Methylobacillus flagellatus KT: one gene and its partner. The protein of the gene in region 2 binds, or shares a complex with, the protein of the main gene of each other region. Links are inferred from orthologs where the notes say so. Each region holds a gene or a part of one and is shown on either strand. Other genes may lie near its edges. The genes, in order: MFLA_RS14880 and trxA.

Region 1 (8,989 bases), 840 kb from region 2 along the record:
CCGCATCCTGGTTGAAACAGATTCCCCATACCTTGCTCCTGTACCGTTTCGCGGTAAGGTCAACCAACCTGCCTATGTGCGTTATGTCGCTGAGGAGCTTGCCAAGCTGCGTGGCATCAGTTATCAAGAGGTTGAGCTGGCCACAACGGCAAACTTCTTCCGCTTGTTCAAGGATGCGCGTCCATGCGCCTGACCATGCTGGGCGTGGGCTCCAGTGCCGGGACCCCGGTGATCGGGTGTCAGTGCGCCACTTGCGTGTCAGATAATCCCAAAAATAAGCGTAGCCGTTGCTCTTCATTAATTACCTTAAGCAATGGTAAAAATATCCTGATCGATACTGGACCAGATATCCGCCTGCAGGCGTTGCGCGAAGGCATCTCACATATAGATGCCGTACTCTATACCCATACCCATGCAGATCATCTGCACGGCATTGATGATTTGCGCGCCTTTTGCCAGAAGCAACGCCAGCAGATCCCCTTATAGGGGTCGTCTCAGAAAACGGAAAAAATCGTACGCTAAGCCGGTTGCAGCGGCCGTAGCGGCCTGAACTTGCCTGCGCCGATCTTGGCGCTGCTACGCCAGAGGTAATCGCCAGTCAGGTTGATGTGTTCCCAGCCGAGCGGCGACAGGTACTGCAACAGACCGTCATCGACGGTCTGGCCGTGGCCACGCAAGGCGTTCGCGGCCCGTTCCAGATAGACCGTATTCCAAAGGACGATGGCCGCCGTCACCAGATTGAGGCCGGAAGCGCGGTAGCGCTGCTGCTCGAAACTGCGGTCACGAATTTCCCCCAGGCGGTTGAAGAACACGGCACGGGCCAGTGCGTTGCGCGCCTCGCCCTTGTTCAGCCCGGCATGCACGCGGCGGCGCAGCTCGACGCTTTGCAGCCAGTCCAGGATGAACAGCGTGCGCTCGATGCGCCCCAACTCGCGCAGGGCGACGGCCAAGCCGTTCTGGCGCGGGTAGCTGCCGAGTTTGCGCAGCATCAGTGAAGCCGTCACCGTGCCCTGCTTGATCGAGGTGGCCAGCCGCAGGATTTCATCCCAATGGGCGCGGACGCGCTTGATGTTGAGCGTGCCGCCGATCATCGGCTTGAGCGCGTCATAGGCGGCGTCGCCCTTCGGGATGTAGAGCTTGGTGTCGCCCAGGTCGCGGATGCGCGGCGCGAAGCGGAAGCCCAAGAGGTGCATCAGGGCGAAGACGTGATCGGTGAAGCCCGCCGTGTCGGTGTAGTGTTCCTCGATGCGCAGGTCGGATTCGTGGTACAGCAGGCCGTCGAGCACGTAGGTCGAGTCGCGCACGCCGACGTTCACGACCTTGGTGTGGAATGGCGCGTACTGGTCGGAAATGTGGGTATAGAACGTCCGCCCTGGGCTGCTGCCGTATTTCGGGTTGATGTGGCCGGTGCTCTCGGCCTTGCTGCCGGTGCGGAAGTTCTGGCCGTCCGACGATGACGTGGTGCCGTCGCCCCAATGCTCGGCGAACGGGTGGCGGAACTGTGCATTGACCAGCTCGGCCAGCGCCGCCCCATAGGTTTCGTCGCGGATGTGCCAGGCTTGCAGCCAGGCCAGCTTGGCGTAGGTCGTGCCGGGGCAGGACTCGGCCATCTTGGTCAGGCCCAGGTTGATCGCGTCTGCCAGGATCGTGGTCAGCAGCAGGTTCTTGTCCTTGGCCAGGTCGCCCGACTTCAGATGCGTGAAGTGCCGGGTGAAGCCCGTCCATTCGTCCACCTCCAGCAGCAGTTCGGTGATCTTGACGTGCGGCAGGATCATCGCCGTCTGGTCAATCAGGGCCTGCGCAGTGTCGGGTACCGCCGCATCAAGCGGCGTGATTTTCAGGCCCGATTCGGTGATGATGGCGTCTGGCAGGTCATTGGCCAGTGCCATGCGGTTGACGGTGGCGAGCTGCATTTCCAGCAGCGTCAGCCGGTCGTGCAGGTACTGGTCGCAGTCGGTGGCCACGGCCAGCGGCAATTCGCTGGCCCGCTTTAGGCTGGCGAATTTCGCGGGCGGCACCAGGTAGTCCTCGAAGTCCTTGAACTGGCGCGAACCCTGCACCCATATGTCGCCGGAGCGCAGCGCGTTCTTCAGCTCCGACAGCGCGCACAGTTCGTAGTAGCGCCGGTCGATGCCGGCGTCGGTCATCACCAGCTTCTGCCAGCGCGGCTTGATGAAGTCTGTCGGCGCGTCGGCAGGCACCTTGCGGGCGTTGTCGCTGTTCATGCCGCGCAGCACGTCGATGGCCTCCAGCACGTCCTTGGCGGCGGGCGCGGCCCGCAGCTTGAGCACGTCGAGGAATTCCGGCGCGTAGCGGCGCAGCGTGGCGTAGCTCTCGCCGATGCGGTGCAGGAAATCGAAGTCCTCAGGCTGCGCGAGCCGCTGCGCCTCGGTGACGCTCTCGGCGAAGGCGTCCCAGGACATGACGGCCTCGATGGCGGCGAACGGATCGCGGCCCGATTGCTTGGCCTCGATCAGTGCCTGACCGATGCGGCCGAACAGCCGCACCTTGGCGTTGATCGCCTTGCCGGATGCCTGGAACTGCTGCTGATGCTTGTTCTTGGCGGCGTTGAACAGCTTGCCCAGGATGCGGTCATGCAGGTCGATGATTTCGTCGGTAACGGTGGCCATGCCCTCAATGGCGAGCGCCACCAGGGTCGCGTAGCGGCGCTGCGCCTCGAACTTGGCCAGGTCGGCAGGCGTCATCTGGCCGCCCTCGCGGGCGATCTTGAGCAGCCGGTTCTGGTGAACCAGCCGCTCGATGCCGGAAGGCAGGTCGAGTGCCTGCCACGCCTTGAGGCGTTTGATGTGTTCGAGCATGTGCCGCGAGTTCGGCTTAGCGGGCGACTGGCGCAGCCAGGCAAGCCAGGTCGTTTGGCCGTTGTCCCGGCGCTTGAGCAGATCGTCGAGGCGGCGGCGATGCCCGTCCGACAGCGGCTCGGTCAAGGCGTCGTAGATGCGCCGGTTGGCGCGGGTGATTGCTTCGGCACAGACGCGCTCGATGACATCCAGCGTCGGAATGATGATGTGCCGGTGGCGCAGCGCATCGAGGACGCTGGCGGCCAGCACGATGCCCTTGTCGGTCTGCAAGGCCAGCTCGGTCGTGGCATGGACGGCCTGCCGATAGTGCGCCAGGCCGAACGGCTCCATGCCCAGGTACGCCCGCAGTTCGAGCAGATGCTCGCGCCGGGTTTCCTCCCGCTCAGCATACTGCGGCCAACACACCGGGTCGAGCCGCAGTTGCCGTCCGATCCATTGCAGCAGGGACATCGGCACCGCGGCGTCGGGAAGCAGGCCCTGACCGGGGAAGCGCAGCAAGCACAACTGCACCGCGACACCCAGTCGGTTCGCATCCCCACGTCGCTGGCGAATCAGTGACAGGTCGGCCTCGCTGAACGTGTAGTGCCGGATCAATTCATCTTCGGTATCGGGTAACGCTAGCAGGCTTGCCCGCTCGGCGGCGGTCAGAATGGAGCGTCGGGGCATGGTCAGTCGTCCGTTCTCAGGTATTGGTAGAGGGTTTCGCGGCTGATGCCGAACTCGCGGGCGAGCTGGGCTTTCTGCTCGCCGGCAGCGGCCCGTCGGCGCAGCTCGGCGACCCGCTCCGGCGAGAGCGCCTTCTTTCGACCCCGGTACGCACCGCGCTGCTTGGCGAGCGCGATGCCCTCGCGCTGCCGTTCACGGATCAAGGCCCGCTCGAACTCGGCGAACGCGCCCATCACCGACAGCATCAGGTTCGCCATCGGCGAGTCCTCGCCAGTGAAGGTCAGGCTCTCCTTGACGAACTCGATGCGCACACCGCGCTGAGTGAGCTTCTGCACCAGGCGGCGCAGGTCGTCCAGGTTGCGCGCCAGGCGGTCCATGCTGTGCACCACCACCGTATCGCCCTCGCGCACGAAGGCGAGCAGCCGTTCCAGCTCGGGGCGCTGGGTGTCCTTGCCCGACGCCTTGTCGGTGAACAGCCGGTCCACCAAAACATGCTCAAGCTGGCGTTCCGGGTTCTGGTCAAAGCTGCTGACGCGAACGTAGCCGATGCGTTGACCGTGCAACGTGTCCTCCTGAGGGTAATGTGTCAGGAAGAAATCTATGACCCTTGACGGCGGATGTCAATTAATTCGGAAGGCGACTCTATTCTGACGCTTGCGCATTGGACGGTCTGACGCCAGGTTAGGGTATAGTCTAAGCGGACAGAGCAACGCGCTTGCATCGTTTGATATTTGTAGTATTATTTAAATATGGAAAAGCAAGTCGCAACATCGATCTTCGAATCCCTCTCATCGGGCTTGCGCTTGGACGTGTTCAGGCTGTTGGTCAAGAAGGGGCCAGACGGCATGGTGGCGGGCGAGATTGCGAACGCGCTGGATGTGCCGCCGGCCAACCTCTCTTTTCACCTGAAGGCGCTGTCACAAGCTCGCTTGGTGACGGTTGAGCAGGAGGGCCGCTTCCAACGTTACCGAGCGGACATCCCGTTGATGTTGGATCTGATCGCTTACCTCACGGATGAGTGTTGCACTGGCAGTCCCGCTAAATGCGTAGAAAAGGTTGCTGCCTCGAACTGCGCCAAGGAACTGTTGCCCCCCCCTGTCACCCACTCCAACGAAAGCGACAACATGAATATCCTGTTTCTTTGTACCGGTAACTCCTGCCGTTCTATTTTGGCGGAAGCGGTCTTTAACCACTTGGCTCCGACAGGCTGGAAAGCCATGAGTGCGGGAAGTCAGCCGACCGGGACCGTCCATCCGCGTTCCCTGGCGCTCTTGGCGCGTGAAGGTATCGACACGAACGGACTGCACAGTAAATCATGGGACAACCTGCCGCAGGTCCCGGATGTGGTCATCACCGTGTGCTCGAATGCTGCTGGGGAAACCTGTCCGGCGTATCTTGGCGCGGTACTGCGTGCGCATTGGGGTGTTGACGATCCCGCTCATGCCACAGGGACCGAAGCGGAAATCGAAGCAGCGTTCACGGCGGCCTACCGTATCTTGCGGCGTCGCATCGAAGCTTTCCTCGCGCTGCCGTTGGTGGAGCTTGCGCGCGACCGGACACGCTTGAAGGCGGAACTGGATCGGATTGGGGCGCTTTCGGCGTAGTTTTTTTAACTTATATTTGAATACTTGATGGAGAGTTTAAATGAAGAAGATCGAAGTGTTTGACCCATCGCTGTGTTGCAGCACCGGCGTCTGCGGCGTGGAGGTTGACCAAGCCTTGGTGACTTTTGCTGCTGATGTTGATTGGGCGAAGCAGAACGGCGCGCACATCGAGCGCTACAACCTGGCGCAGCAGCCACAGATGTTTGCCGACAACGCGACCGTAAAAGGATTTTTGCAGCGCTCCGGTCAGGGTGCGCTACCACTGATCCTGGTCGATGGTGAAGTGGCGCTCGCGGGACGTTATCCGAAGCGGGCTGAATTGGCCCTCTGGATCGGCATTGATCAACCGGCAGACGCCGCCAAGCCGGCGACGGGCGGTTGCTGCTCCGGCCCGCGTGGCTGCTGCTGAACAACATGGAGAAAACAATGATGAAATTCCTGCAACTTCCTCCCCGTTTTCTGTTTTTCACGGGCAAGGGTGGCGTCGGCAAGACCTCGATTGCCTGCGCCACGGCCATTCAGTTAGCCGAAGCCGGAAAGCGCGTCCTCCTGGTCAGTACCGACCCGGCATCCAATGTCGGGCAGGTATTTGGTGTCGATATCGGTAATCGCGTCACACCGATTCCGGCGGTTCCACGTCTTTCTGCTCTGGAGATTGATCCCGAGGCAGCGGCCAGTGCCTATCGGGAGCGCCTGGTTGGCCCGGTCCGCGGCGTGCTTCCTGATGACGTGGTGAAGGGCATCGAGGAATCGTTGTCCGGCGCGTGTACCACCGAAATCGCCGCATTTGACGAGTTCACTGCGCTACTGACCAACGCGGCACTCACGGCTGATTACGAGCACATCATCTTTGACACTGCGCCCACCGGCCACACCATCCGCTTGCTGCAACTGCCGGGCGCGTGGAGCGGTTTCCTGGAAGCTGGCAAGGGTGATGCCTCGTGCCTAGGCCCGCTGGCCGGTCTGGAAAAGCAGCGTACTCAGTACAAGGCGGCTGTTGAAGCCTTGGCTGATCCGCTGCAAACCCGCCTGGTGCTGGTCGCTCGCGCCCAGCAGGCGGCCTTGCGCGAGGTCGCCCGAACCCACGAAGAACTGGCAGCCATAGGCCTCAAACAGCAACATCTCGTCATCAACGGCATCCTGCCGCACGTCGAAGCCGCTACCGACCCGCTGGCCGCTGCAATCCACGAACGGGAACAAACAGCGCTGAAGAACATCCCGGCTACGTTGACTGCGCTTCCGCGTGATCACGTAGAACTTAAGCCCTTCAATCTCGTCGGCCTTGAAGCACTGCGGCAGTTGCTGACCGACCTTCCTCCACAAGCACCCGCAGCGGTTGATTCCCCGATCGAACTCGACGAGCCCAGCGTGGCCGAGCTGATCGACGGCATCGCGGCGGATGGACACGGGCTGATCATGTTGATGGGCAAGGGTGGTGTAGGCAAGACAACCCTGGCGGCCGCCATCGCGGTCGAACTGGCGCATCGCGGCTTACCGGTGCATCTGACGACCTCCGATCCTGCTGCCCACTTGACCGACACACTGGATTCCTCGCTCGATAATCTGACCGTGAGCCGAATCGATCCGCATGCCGAGACCGAGCGCTATCGCCAGCACGTCCTGGAAACCAAGGGCGCTCAACTCGATGCCGAAGGTCGCGCGCTGTTGGAAGAGGATTTGCGTTCGCCCTGCACGGAAGAGATTGCTGTCTTCCAGGCGTTCTCCCGCATCATTCGCGAGGCCGGGAAAAAGTTCGTCGTCATGGACACGGCCCCGACCGGGCACACCTTGCTCCTGCTCGACGCGACGGGTGCGTATCACCGCGAAGTGTCACGACAAATGGGCAAGACCGGCGTGCACTTCACGACGCCGATGATGCAATTGCAGGACCCGAAGCAAACGAAGGTACTCGTCGTCACGCTGGCGGAGACGACGCCGGTACTGGAGGCCGCCAACCTGCAAGCTGATTTGCGCCGTGCCGGGATCGAGCCCTGGGCCTGGATCATCAACACCAGCGTGGCGGCAGCTTCGGCCAAGTCGCCGTTACTGCGTCAGCGTGCGGCCAACGAGCTACGCGAAATCAGCGCTGTGGCGAATCAGCACGCGGACCGTTACGCGGTTGTCCCGCTGCTGAAGGAAGAACCGATCGGTACAGAACGACTGCGTGCGCTCATCCATCCTCAAGCATAAGAGATCGACCATGTTGATCTGAAATTTCATGACGCCCGATCCGGTAACCGTTCAACCTGAGACACCGGTTGACGACATTGCGAGGCTGCTGCTTGCCCATCGTATCAATGGTCCAGTGATCGAAGGCGCTGGTCGGCTGATCGGCGTTGTGACTGCGGAGGACTTGATTCACCGGGGCGCGGACGAACGGCTCGAACCCCGTGAATCGGTCTGGAAGGAGAACTTCTGGGTTTCCTTTCTTGGCCCAAAAGGGACGCAGCGCGACAAGGCCGGGGGGCGTACTGCCGCAGAGGTAATGACCACGGAAGTGCATAGCGTCGCGGCGGCCATGCATCCCTCCGTTGCAGCCCGGCTGATGGTGGATCATCACTTAACGTCCCTTCCTGTCGTGGAGGATGGGAAAGTGATCGGCGTCATCTCCCGGATTGATCTCTTGAGCCTTCTTAAAGAACTCGAAAACCCCCTGAAAAGAGAGAATTGACGTGATTGCTGCCCTATTGATTTTTCTTGCCACTATCGCCTTGGTGATCTGGCAGCCGCGCGGGCTGGGCATTGGCTGGAGTGCGACGCTTGGCGCTGTCGTGGCGTTACTGTCCGGTGTCGTTCACTTCGGTGACATTCCTGTCGTCTGGCAGATCGTCTGGAACGCCACAGCCGCATTCATTGCCATCATCATCATTAGCCTGTTACTCGATGAGGCCGGGTTTTTCGAATGGGCAGCCTTGCACGTCGCACGCTGGGGCGGAGGGAAAGGACGTCTGCTGTTTGCGCTGATCATCCTGCTGGGTGCAGCCGTCGCCGCGCTTTTCGCCAACGATGGCGCAGCACTGATTCTCACGCCAATCGTCATGGCCATGTTGTTGGCACTGGGGTTCAGTCCGGCGGCAACGCTCGCCTTCGTCATGGCGGCCGGTTTCATCGCAGATGCCGCCAGCTTGCCGCTTGTCGTATCCAACCTGGTTAACATCGTCTCTGCCGACTTTTTCAATATCGGGTTCAATGACTACGCTGCGGTGATGGTTCCAGTGAATATTGTCGCCATCATTGCCTCTCTGGCCGTGCTGTCGATCTATTTCCGCCGCAGCATCCCCGCACGCTACGACGTGAATCAATTGAAACAGCCGAAAGAGGCCATTCGCGATGTGGCTACGTTTCGTTTCGGCTGGGTGGTTCTGGCCCTGCTGCTGGTCGGATTCTTCGGCCTTGAGCCGCTAGGCGTGCCGGTTAGCGCCGTGGCTGCCGCAGGCGCCCTGCTGTTGCTCGTAGTCGCTGCGCGCGGGCATGTCATCAGCACCCGCAAAGTGATCCGTGAAGCGCCTTGGCAAATCGTCGTTTTCTCGCTGGGAATGTATCTCGTGGTCTATGGGTTGCGTAACCAAGGACTGACGGAGCATATCGCAAGGCTGCTGGATTACTCCGCACAAGGCGGCGTATGGGGTGCCGCCTTTGGAACTGGCTTCCTCACAGCGCTCCTGTCCTCGGCCATGAACAACATGCCTACGGTACTGGTGGGCGCCCTATCCATTGATGCCACGAGCGCAACGGGCGTGGTGAAGGACGCGATGATCTACGCCAATGTGATTGGTAGTGACCTGGGGCCGAAGATCACCCCCATCGGCTCGCTGGCGACGCTGCTTTGGTTGCATGTGCTGGCGCGCAAGGGAATGACAATCACATGGGGATATTACTTCAAGGTGGGCATTGTGCTAA
Region 2 (8,942 bases):
ATACAGTAGACACAGCGGAAGTCGCATCGGTCCGTAATCGATAGACGTATATAATCCACCCGGCGACCAAACTGGTCGATCAACTCGGGAGTGTAGGCGGAGCTGGGCATTGGACGGCTATTCAGGCCTGGCATGGATGCGATAAGATGTGGGGATTGTAAGTCCTTCGGTCAATACTAACAATCTATCGTCAAGATAATGTCTATACGACCTTGGAAAGAGGTGAAAATTCCATATGAGCGCAATCAGTATCAAGATCCGCCTGCCATATCAGCATTTGGTTGCGATCGGCCCAGGAAAGGCTGATTTATTGGAAGCCATAGACAAAAGTGGCTCGATATCTGCAGGTGCGCGGGCTATGGGAATGTCCTACAAGCGTGCCTGGGATCTAGTGGATGCCATGAATAAAAGTTTTCGCGAGCCGCTGGTCGCAACAGCGACGGGCGGGAGCCATGGTGGTGGTGCGAAGGTCACGCCATTCGGACATGATGTGCTGGCACGCTATCGTGCGATGGAGGCCAAGGCCAGCAGCTGTATCGCTCAGGATGCAGAGGCATTGGCGTCTTTGCTACAACCGCTTTAATATTGCCCGGTATCTTTAATCTTCCGCTGACGAACTGGGGCGGCGCATGAAGAGCCTAAAGCTTTCGCGCCTGTCCAAGGCACGGTTGCCAGACCATATCAGCTGCCAGTCATCACCGGGAGTCAGGGTGACGTGTCGGCTGTCTTCCTGCACCAGGTAAAGATCGCAGGCCGGGTGATGGCTGCGGGGAGCGCGCTGTGGCTGGATGGTCAAGCCGGTATAGTAGTCAAGTAAAGCGGTCTGTGCAGCGCCTACGCCATAGCTGTTGATACATGCATATTGCGCGGGCATAGCTTCATTGAGCGCTTCAAAGACATGCTTGTAGCCGCGTGCGTTGTCTATCCAGGGCAGCCAGAGTGTCATCAATAACCCCCATGCCATTGTCATGCCGACGGCCCAGTTGGTCAGCGCACCGCGATTGGAACGTTGGCTGTTTGAAACCACAAACAGCCAGATAATAGTGACGGTCAGGGCTGCAGCCAGGGCTAGAATGTTCAGGTGCGCTTCCTGGGTGGCCGCTAGGAATTGCATGCGTTCGGCAATCTTGGCGGGCACGCCTGTCAGCATGGCAAACCAGCCGAGCCAGATCAGCGCCCCCAGCAGGCCGAATAATAGCAAGCCAAACCAGTCCAGTGCGCCAGCAGCCCCGCGCTTCAATGTTTCGATACTTCCTCCCGCCAGGGCGGCTAACGGTAGCAAGATGGGCAGGATATGGATCTCGCGGCGCTCGAACGCGACACCGATAATGATGATGCTGACTACAAAAAAGACCAGCAACAACTGCATTTTGGGTTTGATGAAGAGTACGGCGCGGTAACGCCACGCACCCCATGCGGCAATGGGCAGCGCTGGCCAGGAATACCAGAGCAGTGTGCGCAGGATATAAGGGTAAGTGACCGTCCCTGAGCCGGAGAGGCTGTTGTGCCACCAGGTGTGGAATTGCATTGGGTCAGTGCTGTATAGCAGCCAAGGCCAGATGGAAAGCCACGGGCTGGCAACCAGCAGGCTTAGTGCAGCGACAACGGCAAAACTCTTGCTGCGCCATTGACTGAACAGAATGGGCAGCAGCAGCATGGTGGCGATAGGGATGAGCGCACTAGCCAGCCCCGTCGCAAGAAAACTGATTCCTATGCCTGATCCTAGCAGTGCCGATGCCCTGATCGGACGACGCTTAGCAAGTGCCAAGGCATACAATGTCATTGACAGCCCGGCCAGAGAGGCGACTTGTGGCATCAGCAGGTGCGAAGAGGCCACGAGGCCAATCGAGGCAATGAAGACAAAGGTAATCTGCCGGCCAATGCCAACGCCCCAGAGTTCGCGCCCCAGCATGCCGACCATGAGCAGGGTGATGGCCATCCAGACGCTGTTGATCAGCCTGGCAGCGTCATGCAAAGGAAGAATGGTCGACAATAGTTTGCCAGACCCTGCGGCGCTCCAGTAATACAGTGGAGGGTATTCTATCGACTGCTGTCCTGCGGCGATCGGAGCCAGCAATCCTTTGCCTTCCGTCATGTTCTTGACGATGCTGATAGTCTGCGCCTCGTCCGGTTTCCAGGGTTCGTGTCCGATCAGTCCGAGAAATATCCATGCAATGCAGAGCAGGATCAGCAGGTGCGTCTTGGCGCGCTCGCCAACGCGTGCGCGAGGAGTTGCCAAGTGTGCCTGCCAATCGTGCTCAAGCTCGAATGCCATGTATATCCTTTAGTATTTTTGTTGATACCTGCCCATTTTAATCACGGGGTCATCGTATGGAAAACAAAAAAGGCAGCCCAGGCTGCCTTTTTCCGCAACATGTGATTTTTGGATTACATGCCGTATTTCTGACGGAATTTTTCAACACGACCAGCAGTGTCGAGAATCTTCTGCTTGCCTGTGTAGAATGGATGAGACTGGGAGGACACTTCAATCTTCACCAATGGGTATTCCTTGCCGTCTGTCCATTTGATGGTTTCTTTTGCGGCAATGGTGGAGCGTGTCAGGAAGCTGAAATCAGCACCGATGTCTTGGAATACAACTTCGCGGTATTCTGGATGAATGCCAGGTTTCATAATGTTTTACCTCTATATGCCGGTTTGTGCGGCGGGCCAGTGTATGGGTCCCTGCCTAGCAGGGAAGTCGCGCATTATATCAATGCTTATCAATAAATTGCAACTCGCTCCGAGCGGACTGCAGTGTTAACCCCTACGCATTGAGTCGAAGAAGTCGGCATTATTCTTCGTGGCCTTGAGCTTGTCGAGCAGGAATTCTATGGCCTCGAGATCGTCCATCGGATAAAGCAGCTTGCGCAATACCCATATTTTCTGCAGCACATCTTTTTCAATCAGCAGCTCTTCACGGCGAGTACCGGATTTGTTGACGTTGATGGCTGGATAGATGCGTTTCTCGGCCATGCGGCGGTCAAGGTGCAGTTCGCAGTTGCCGGTACCCTTGAATTCTTCATAGATGACATCGTCCATGCGGGACCCGGTATCAACCAGGGCCGTGCCGATGATGGTGAGCGAACCGCCTTCTTCAATGTTGCGGGCAGCACCGAAGAAACGTTTGGGGCGCTGCAGTGCATTGGCATCCACCCCTCCGGTCAGAACCTTGCCAGAGGCTGGTACTACAGTATTGTAAGCGCGCGCAAGGCGGGTAATGGAGTCGAGCAGGATCACGACATCTTTCTTGTGTTCGACTAGGCGCTTGGCTTTCTCCAACACCATTTCTGCGACTTGCACATGGCGGGTCGCAGGTTCATCGAAGGTGGACGCGACCACCTCGCCTTTTACTGAGCGGGTCATTTCCGTGACTTCTTCTGGCCGCTCGTCGATCATGAGCACGATGAGTACCACATCTGGATGGTTGGCCGTGATGGCATGGGCAATGTGCTGCATCATCACTGTCTTGCCCGACTTGGGCGGCGCTACCAGCAGGGCTCGCTGCCCCTTGCCTATCGGCGCGATCATGTCGATGACGCGGCCTGTGATGTTTTCTTCGCTGCGGATGTCGCGCTCAAGCACCAGCGGCTTGGTGGGGAAAAGGGGCGTCAGGTTTTCGAACAGGATCTTGTGCTTGCTGTTTTCTGGCGCCTCGCCGTTGACGCTGTCCACTTTCACCAGCGCAAAATAGCGTTCTCCATCTTTCGGAGTGCGGATCTCGCCCTGAATCGTGTCTCCAGTATGCAGATTGAAGCGACGGATCTGCGAAGGCGAAACATAGATATCGTCAGGGCCGGCAAGGTAGGAAGTGTCTGGGGAGCGCAGGAAGCCGAACCCGTCCTGCAGGACTTCCAGCGTGCCATCGCCAAAGATGCTGTCGCCTTTCTTGGCCTTGTTCTTCAATATCGCAAAGATCAAGTCCTGTTTGCGTATACGGCTTGCGCCTTCAATCTCATTGGCGATCGCCATTTCGACTAGTTCAGTGACAGGAAGGTGCTTCAGGTCTGATAAATGCATATTTGGAAAGGCTCGTTGAAGATCGGATGTGCTGCAAAACGGGGATTGTTTGAAGGATGACCGCCAGGCTCCTGTGGCGTTCAGACGCTTATAAGCGTTTTGTTTTAGATGGAGCCTGGCGCCAGAGTAGCGCTATTAGATATTGCTGTCAATAAATGCCGTAAGTTGGGATTTTGAAAGTGCGCCAACCTTGGTGGCCTCCACATTACCATCCTTGAATAACATGAGGGTTGGAATGCCACGAATGCCATACTTTGGCGGCGTGTTCTGGTTTTCATCGATATTGAGCTTGGCGATCTTCAGACGGCCAGCATATTCCTTGGCAATTTCGTCCAAGATTGGAGCGATCATCTTGCAAGGACCACACCATTCCGCCCAGTAGTCAACCAGAACAGGCAGCTGGGACTGTAAAACTTCCTGGTCGAAAGTATCGTCGCTGATATGGGTAATATGTTCGCTCATTTGAACCTCTAGTGATGATTTTGGTTATGCTGGGTGACTCTTGTGCACCAGCTGGATTGTGACTATAGCATGCCAAGCAATTCCGCTATCCTAGCGAAAAAAATCCTGCAAGTGAAGTATTGAATGCAGGCATGGATATTGCTGAGCTGCATGGATTTTTGTTATCCGCGCTGCGAATCGCCTCAATGACATATTAGGACAGGGCTTCATCGATGACCAAAAACACGACTGGGAAGTTCCAGTTCCTGGACGAGCCTGGGGAGCATGGCAAGGTTTTTGCCGCTTATGAGCATGTAAAACTGTATAGCGCATTTCAGCCAATTTATAGTTTGTCGCATTGCCGGGTAGTCGGCTACGAAGGGTTGCTGCGCGCCATTGATGGGCGCAGGCAAGTATCGCCTTATCAGATATTTTCCCTGGCCAGGGACGAGGCCAGCATCGTGCATCTGGATCGCCTGTCGCGAGCCCTGCATTTACGTAATTTTTGCAGTATGGGGCGCGAAAGTGCAGACTGGCTATTCCTGAACGTCGATCCCCGCGTGATTGTGCAGGGCAGGCAGTATGGTGCTTTTTTCCGGCAGCTATTGGAAGAGAACGACATGCCGCCTGAACGGGTGGTGGTGGAAATCATGGAGGGCGCGATCGACGACGAGCTGCAGTTGTCCGAGTCTGTCGGTTTCTACAAGGATCTGGGCTGTCTGGTGGCGATCGATGATTTTGGCGCAGGACAGTCCAATTTTGAACGGATATGGCGATTATCGCCTGACATCGTCAAGCTTGATCGCTCAATGATCGTTCAGGCCATGCAAAAGCCGATGGCGCGCCGGTTACTGCCAGGAATCGTGTCTCTGATCCACGAGGCTGGCAGCCTGGTATTGATTGAGGGCATAGAAACCTTGGAAGAGGCCATGGTGGCAATGGAAACGGATGTCGATCTGGTTCAGGGGCATTATTTCGGCATGCCTGCCCATACGCTCAACGAAGCGCAGAGTGAAAACAAGATATTTTCATTGTTTGAGCGGTACCAGGCTTCCTCCGCCTTGGACGCGAGCCAAAAGTGCCTGACATATTACCGCGGCGCCTTCATGCAGGCCGTGGCGCAGCTACAGGCCGGAGCCTTGCCGGAGCTGGCATTCCATAAGTTATTGCTGCTGAACGGGGCCGATCGTTGCTATATGCTGGATCAGCAAGGGGTACAGCTTGGCAGCAGTTACCTGGCTGATCGTGCTGAAATGTCAACGGACCGGCGCTACCGGCCTTTGGCCGATGGGAGTGGTGCCGTCTGGCTGCGCCGTCCTTATCTGCGTCGGGCCTTGCAGAATCCGGGCTCGTTGCAGATGACGCGGCCTTATCTCTCGATCGCGACAGGTAAGCTTTGCGTGACGCTATCCATGGCGATTGTGCTGCATGGCCAGGTCAGCATACTGTGCTTTGACTTCAATTGGGTGGATGAGGGTTTTGGCATAAAGTAGTGCACTCTAGTGATGTTTGTGCACCACTGTAGTGCTTGAGATATGCTCAGCGAGTGTTCATGAGGCGCTGAACTGGAAGTGATCGAACTGATTGGTTCGTTCGATCAACCGAGTAATCATGACACGTTTGTTGCTGCCGTCTTCCAGTATCAGGTCGATGATTCTGGCCGGGCTATAACTGCCTGGAGCGCCGATCAGAGAAGGAGACTGTTTGAGGGTGGCGATCTCTGGCAGCAACAGTAACGGCGTGAGCTGTTCGTCGGTTGATCGCATGCTGACTGGTTTTGCTTCCGGAGCCAGTAGCTGGAGGCCAATATCCAGATGACGATTTTCCGTGTGGCTGCCCCATCGCAGCACGCCGATGGCCCAATGGGTGGCATGACTGATCCTGACGCCCACCAAGTCGCCAATGTGTAGGTGGACTTCTGTTGCGGGCAGTTTGCGCAGGGCCATGCCGCCGGCACTGATGTTGAGCGCCTGCCAGCGCGAGCTGCGCGGTAGCTTGGCAGATGTGTTGTCTGCGACTGGCAATGTCTTCCCGGATAGCGTTGCATGTAATGCCGGTAAGCCGATGATCAGCTCGATGCCGTCATTTTTTGGGGTGCGATTGTAAATGCGTTTTGGAGCAGCTCCCCAGTGCCGGAGCAGGTAGGTCAACAGGTCCTGATAGCGTGGCTGATTTGCGTTTTCGGGTAGGCCCGCTTCCGGTGGGAATGGGCCAAGCTGGCATTGCTTGATGTGCTGGTGGATTTGGCGCGCCAAATCCATGGTCAGCAGAAAGAAATCGTGCTCCTGATCCACTTTCCGTAGACGCTTGCCCAGTGGTACCGGCGGCTTGTCACGGTTGCCTGATACCAAGAAGATGGCAGCGGGATTTTCCATGGGTTCCGGGCGCTGCAGCTGGGCAAGACCGGCAAAGCGCGCAATATAATCGCAGGTGAGTTTGATGTCTTTCTGGGAGAGATGCTGAGGGTCTGCAAGGCTGAGTAGCAGAGCCTGCTTGTAAATGTGGCTGGCGGGTAGCGTTTGATTGCGTACCGGGTCTTCCATCATCGTATCTGCCAAGTTTCGCGTTACGCCCAACAAGTAAAGCTGGTGCAATTCGCTCCAGAGGGAGGGCGCTTGCGCGCGGTAGGTTTCATAATAAATTTCTACCTGGACACGTAAGGCATCCATGGCGCGATGCACGCATAGGGTCAGAAGCTTTGTACCGCCTAGCTTAAATAGCCTGGCTTCGACATCCAGCAGGGCGAGTTTGTAGCCATAAGCGAGCTCGGTCCACAAAATGTTGGCCAGCATGGCATATTGCTTGTCCTGCTCAGGCAGAGGGAGCGGAGCACTGCAGTAATGTGCAGCAAGGGATTCCGTTACCGAGATGATGGCTGGGCGATAGGTTTCCAGTGCTTTGACCCGGGTGTCTGGCGCGACTTTCTGCCGATTGAGGATTTCTAACTCTTCTTGCAGCGCCTGGGAGGTTTCTAATATATTCGTGACTGGGAGTGCATTCAGGAACTTGGTAATTTTTGCAGGTTTGGTTTCTGCAATAATCAGTGGATGGTCCACCAATCCCGGCACGTTCAAATTCAAGAGCATTCCCTAAATCCCCCTTTAAAGTGAGGATGGTAAATAGTCTTGGTGGATTTGTCACTGCCTTGTGGCGCCCGGAGGGCCATGCTGGCGCGGGAGTCGTGCTGATGAGTTGCCTAAATTTCCGTCACCTGGGCTGCATCGATACTATTGCCTTCAGCGTCCAGTATATTGAGCTGATTCTCAGTGGCAAAATGCATCAGCTGGTTGAAGCCTTCGGGGTTGGTGTCCTTCAGCTTCAGATCGACCGCCAGGCAACGCACCCCTTCGATGACACGGGGCTTGAGGTACGGAGAATAGCGAAGTTTGCGATCAGCGCCGAAACTGGCATAAGTACTGCACATTCTGTCCACCCAGTCGCTGGGCCTGAACGGTTTGCCTGCCCGGGTCAAGCCTTGAATGATGATTTCCTTGATACCTGATTTCTCTGTCGTGCCCATGACTTAACCATTGCCTCTATGATCAGTGCATTCTAGCACCCAACCGGCCCGGATAGTTTGGCTGGGTGCTCACTGCCCCGCTGTTAATCGATATATTCGAATACCTTGACCACCTTGCCTACCCCGCTGGTACTGCGGGCGATATCCACGGCATCCTCGGCCTCCTGCCGGGTGACTAGGCCCAACAAGAAGACGGTGGTGGCTTCAGTGACCACTTTGACATAATTTGGCGGGAAGCGGTTTTCTTTCACCATACGTGCCTTGACCTTGGAAGTGATGTAGGTGTCATTGTTTCGCTCACTGAATGTGCTCTTCGGGCCAATGACGATTTCATTGATCACATTGCGGACGTTCTCAACGCCGCGCACTGCTTTCTCAGCAGCTTGCTTGCTTGCTTCATCAACGGCCTCTCCGGTCAGCAGCACATTCCGGTTGTAACTGGTGACACTGATATGGTTTTTGTCACCCAGCTCCTGCGAGATGGCGTGTCTTGCTTTGAGTTCTATATTTTGATCTTCAATGTAGATGCCGGAGGTCCTCCGGTCGGCGGCCATGGCACCGCCAGCAGCTGCTCCTCCAATCACTGCAGGCACGCATGCTGCCAGCTGTGTGGAAAGGGACACCGCCAGAAGCAGGGGAGCCAGGGTGGAGAGGGTAAGTGCGCGCATATCAATTCACTCCTAACAAAAGACAATCAATCGCATCGCAAATGCAATGCAGGGTCAACATATAAACTTCCTGAATTCTGGCGGGGTGCTCATGCGGCACCCCGATATGGATGTCTTCTTCGGTGAGAAGTTCCACTAGCTCGCCGCCGTCACCACCGCTAAACGCGATGATGTACATTCCCGCATCCTTGGCGGCGGAGATCGCGCGCAGGATGTTTTTGGAGCTGCCACTGGTGCTGAGTGCAAGCAGCACATCGCCTTGATGGCCTAGCGCGGTAATCTGGCGTGAAAACACC

What was found.
Region 1: the proteins of trxA (region 2) and MFLA_RS14880 are in contact, whole or in part, in an NMR structure (PDB 2IPA), measured with the Bacillus subtilis proteins. The link is inferred for Methylobacillus flagellatus KT from one-to-one orthologs.

Annotation. Positions count from the first base shown.
Region 1 is NC_007947.1:1,594,791-1,603,779, reverse strand. What follows is about bases 3,399-6,349. They hold MFLA_RS14880 (arsenate reductase ArsC), read left to right. Parts: upstream 3,399-4,609; coding sequence 4,610-5,089; downstream 5,090-6,349. Other genes in these bases: arsA (arsenical pump-driving ATPase), read left to right, coding at 5,516-6,349; arsD (arsenite efflux transporter metallochaperone ArsD), read left to right, coding at 5,130-5,498; MFLA_RS07660 (recombinase family protein), read right to left, coding at 3,488-4,048; MFLA_RS07665 (Tn3 family transposase), read right to left, coding at 3,399-3,485. Also shown: MFLA_RS07675 (TatD family hydrolase), read left to right, coding at 1-193; more of MFLA_RS07665, read right to left, coding at 519-3,398; more of arsA, read left to right, coding at 6,350-7,279; MFLA_RS07640 (CBS domain-containing protein), read left to right, coding at 7,308-7,760; MFLA_RS07635 (arsenic transporter), read left to right, coding at 7,762-8,989. UniProt on the Bacillus subtilis protein: Catalyzes the reduction of arsenate [As(V)] to arsenite [As(III)]. In vitro, can dephosphorylate para-nitrophenyl phosphate (pNPP).
Region 2 is NC_007947.1:2,438,827-2,447,768, reverse strand. What follows is about bases 2,817-5,720. They hold trxA (thioredoxin TrxA), read right to left. Parts: upstream 4,480-5,720; coding sequence 4,153-4,479; downstream 2,817-4,152. Other genes in these bases: MFLA_RS11690 (sensor domain-containing phosphodiesterase), read left to right, coding at 4,692-5,720; rho (transcription termination factor Rho), read right to left, coding at 2,817-4,017. Also shown: GTP 3',8-cyclase MoaA, read right to left, coding at 1-110; MFLA_RS11715 (winged helix-turn-helix domain-containing protein), read left to right, coding at 236-583; MFLA_RS11710 (ArnT family glycosyltransferase), read right to left, coding at 599-2,275; MFLA_RS11705 (type B 50S ribosomal protein L31), read right to left, coding at 2,389-2,631; more of rho, read right to left, coding at 2,758-2,816; more of MFLA_RS11690, read left to right, coding at 5,721-5,951; MFLA_RS11685 (hypothetical protein), read right to left, coding at 6,009-7,544; MFLA_RS11680 (DUF3579 domain-containing protein), read right to left, coding at 7,655-7,978; MFLA_RS11675 (BON domain-containing protein), read right to left, coding at 8,062-8,646; MFLA_RS11670 (phosphoheptose isomerase), read right to left, coding at 8,648-8,942. UniProt on the Bacillus subtilis protein: Participates in various redox reactions through the reversible oxidation of its active center dithiol to a disulfide and catalyzes dithiol-disulfide exchange reactions.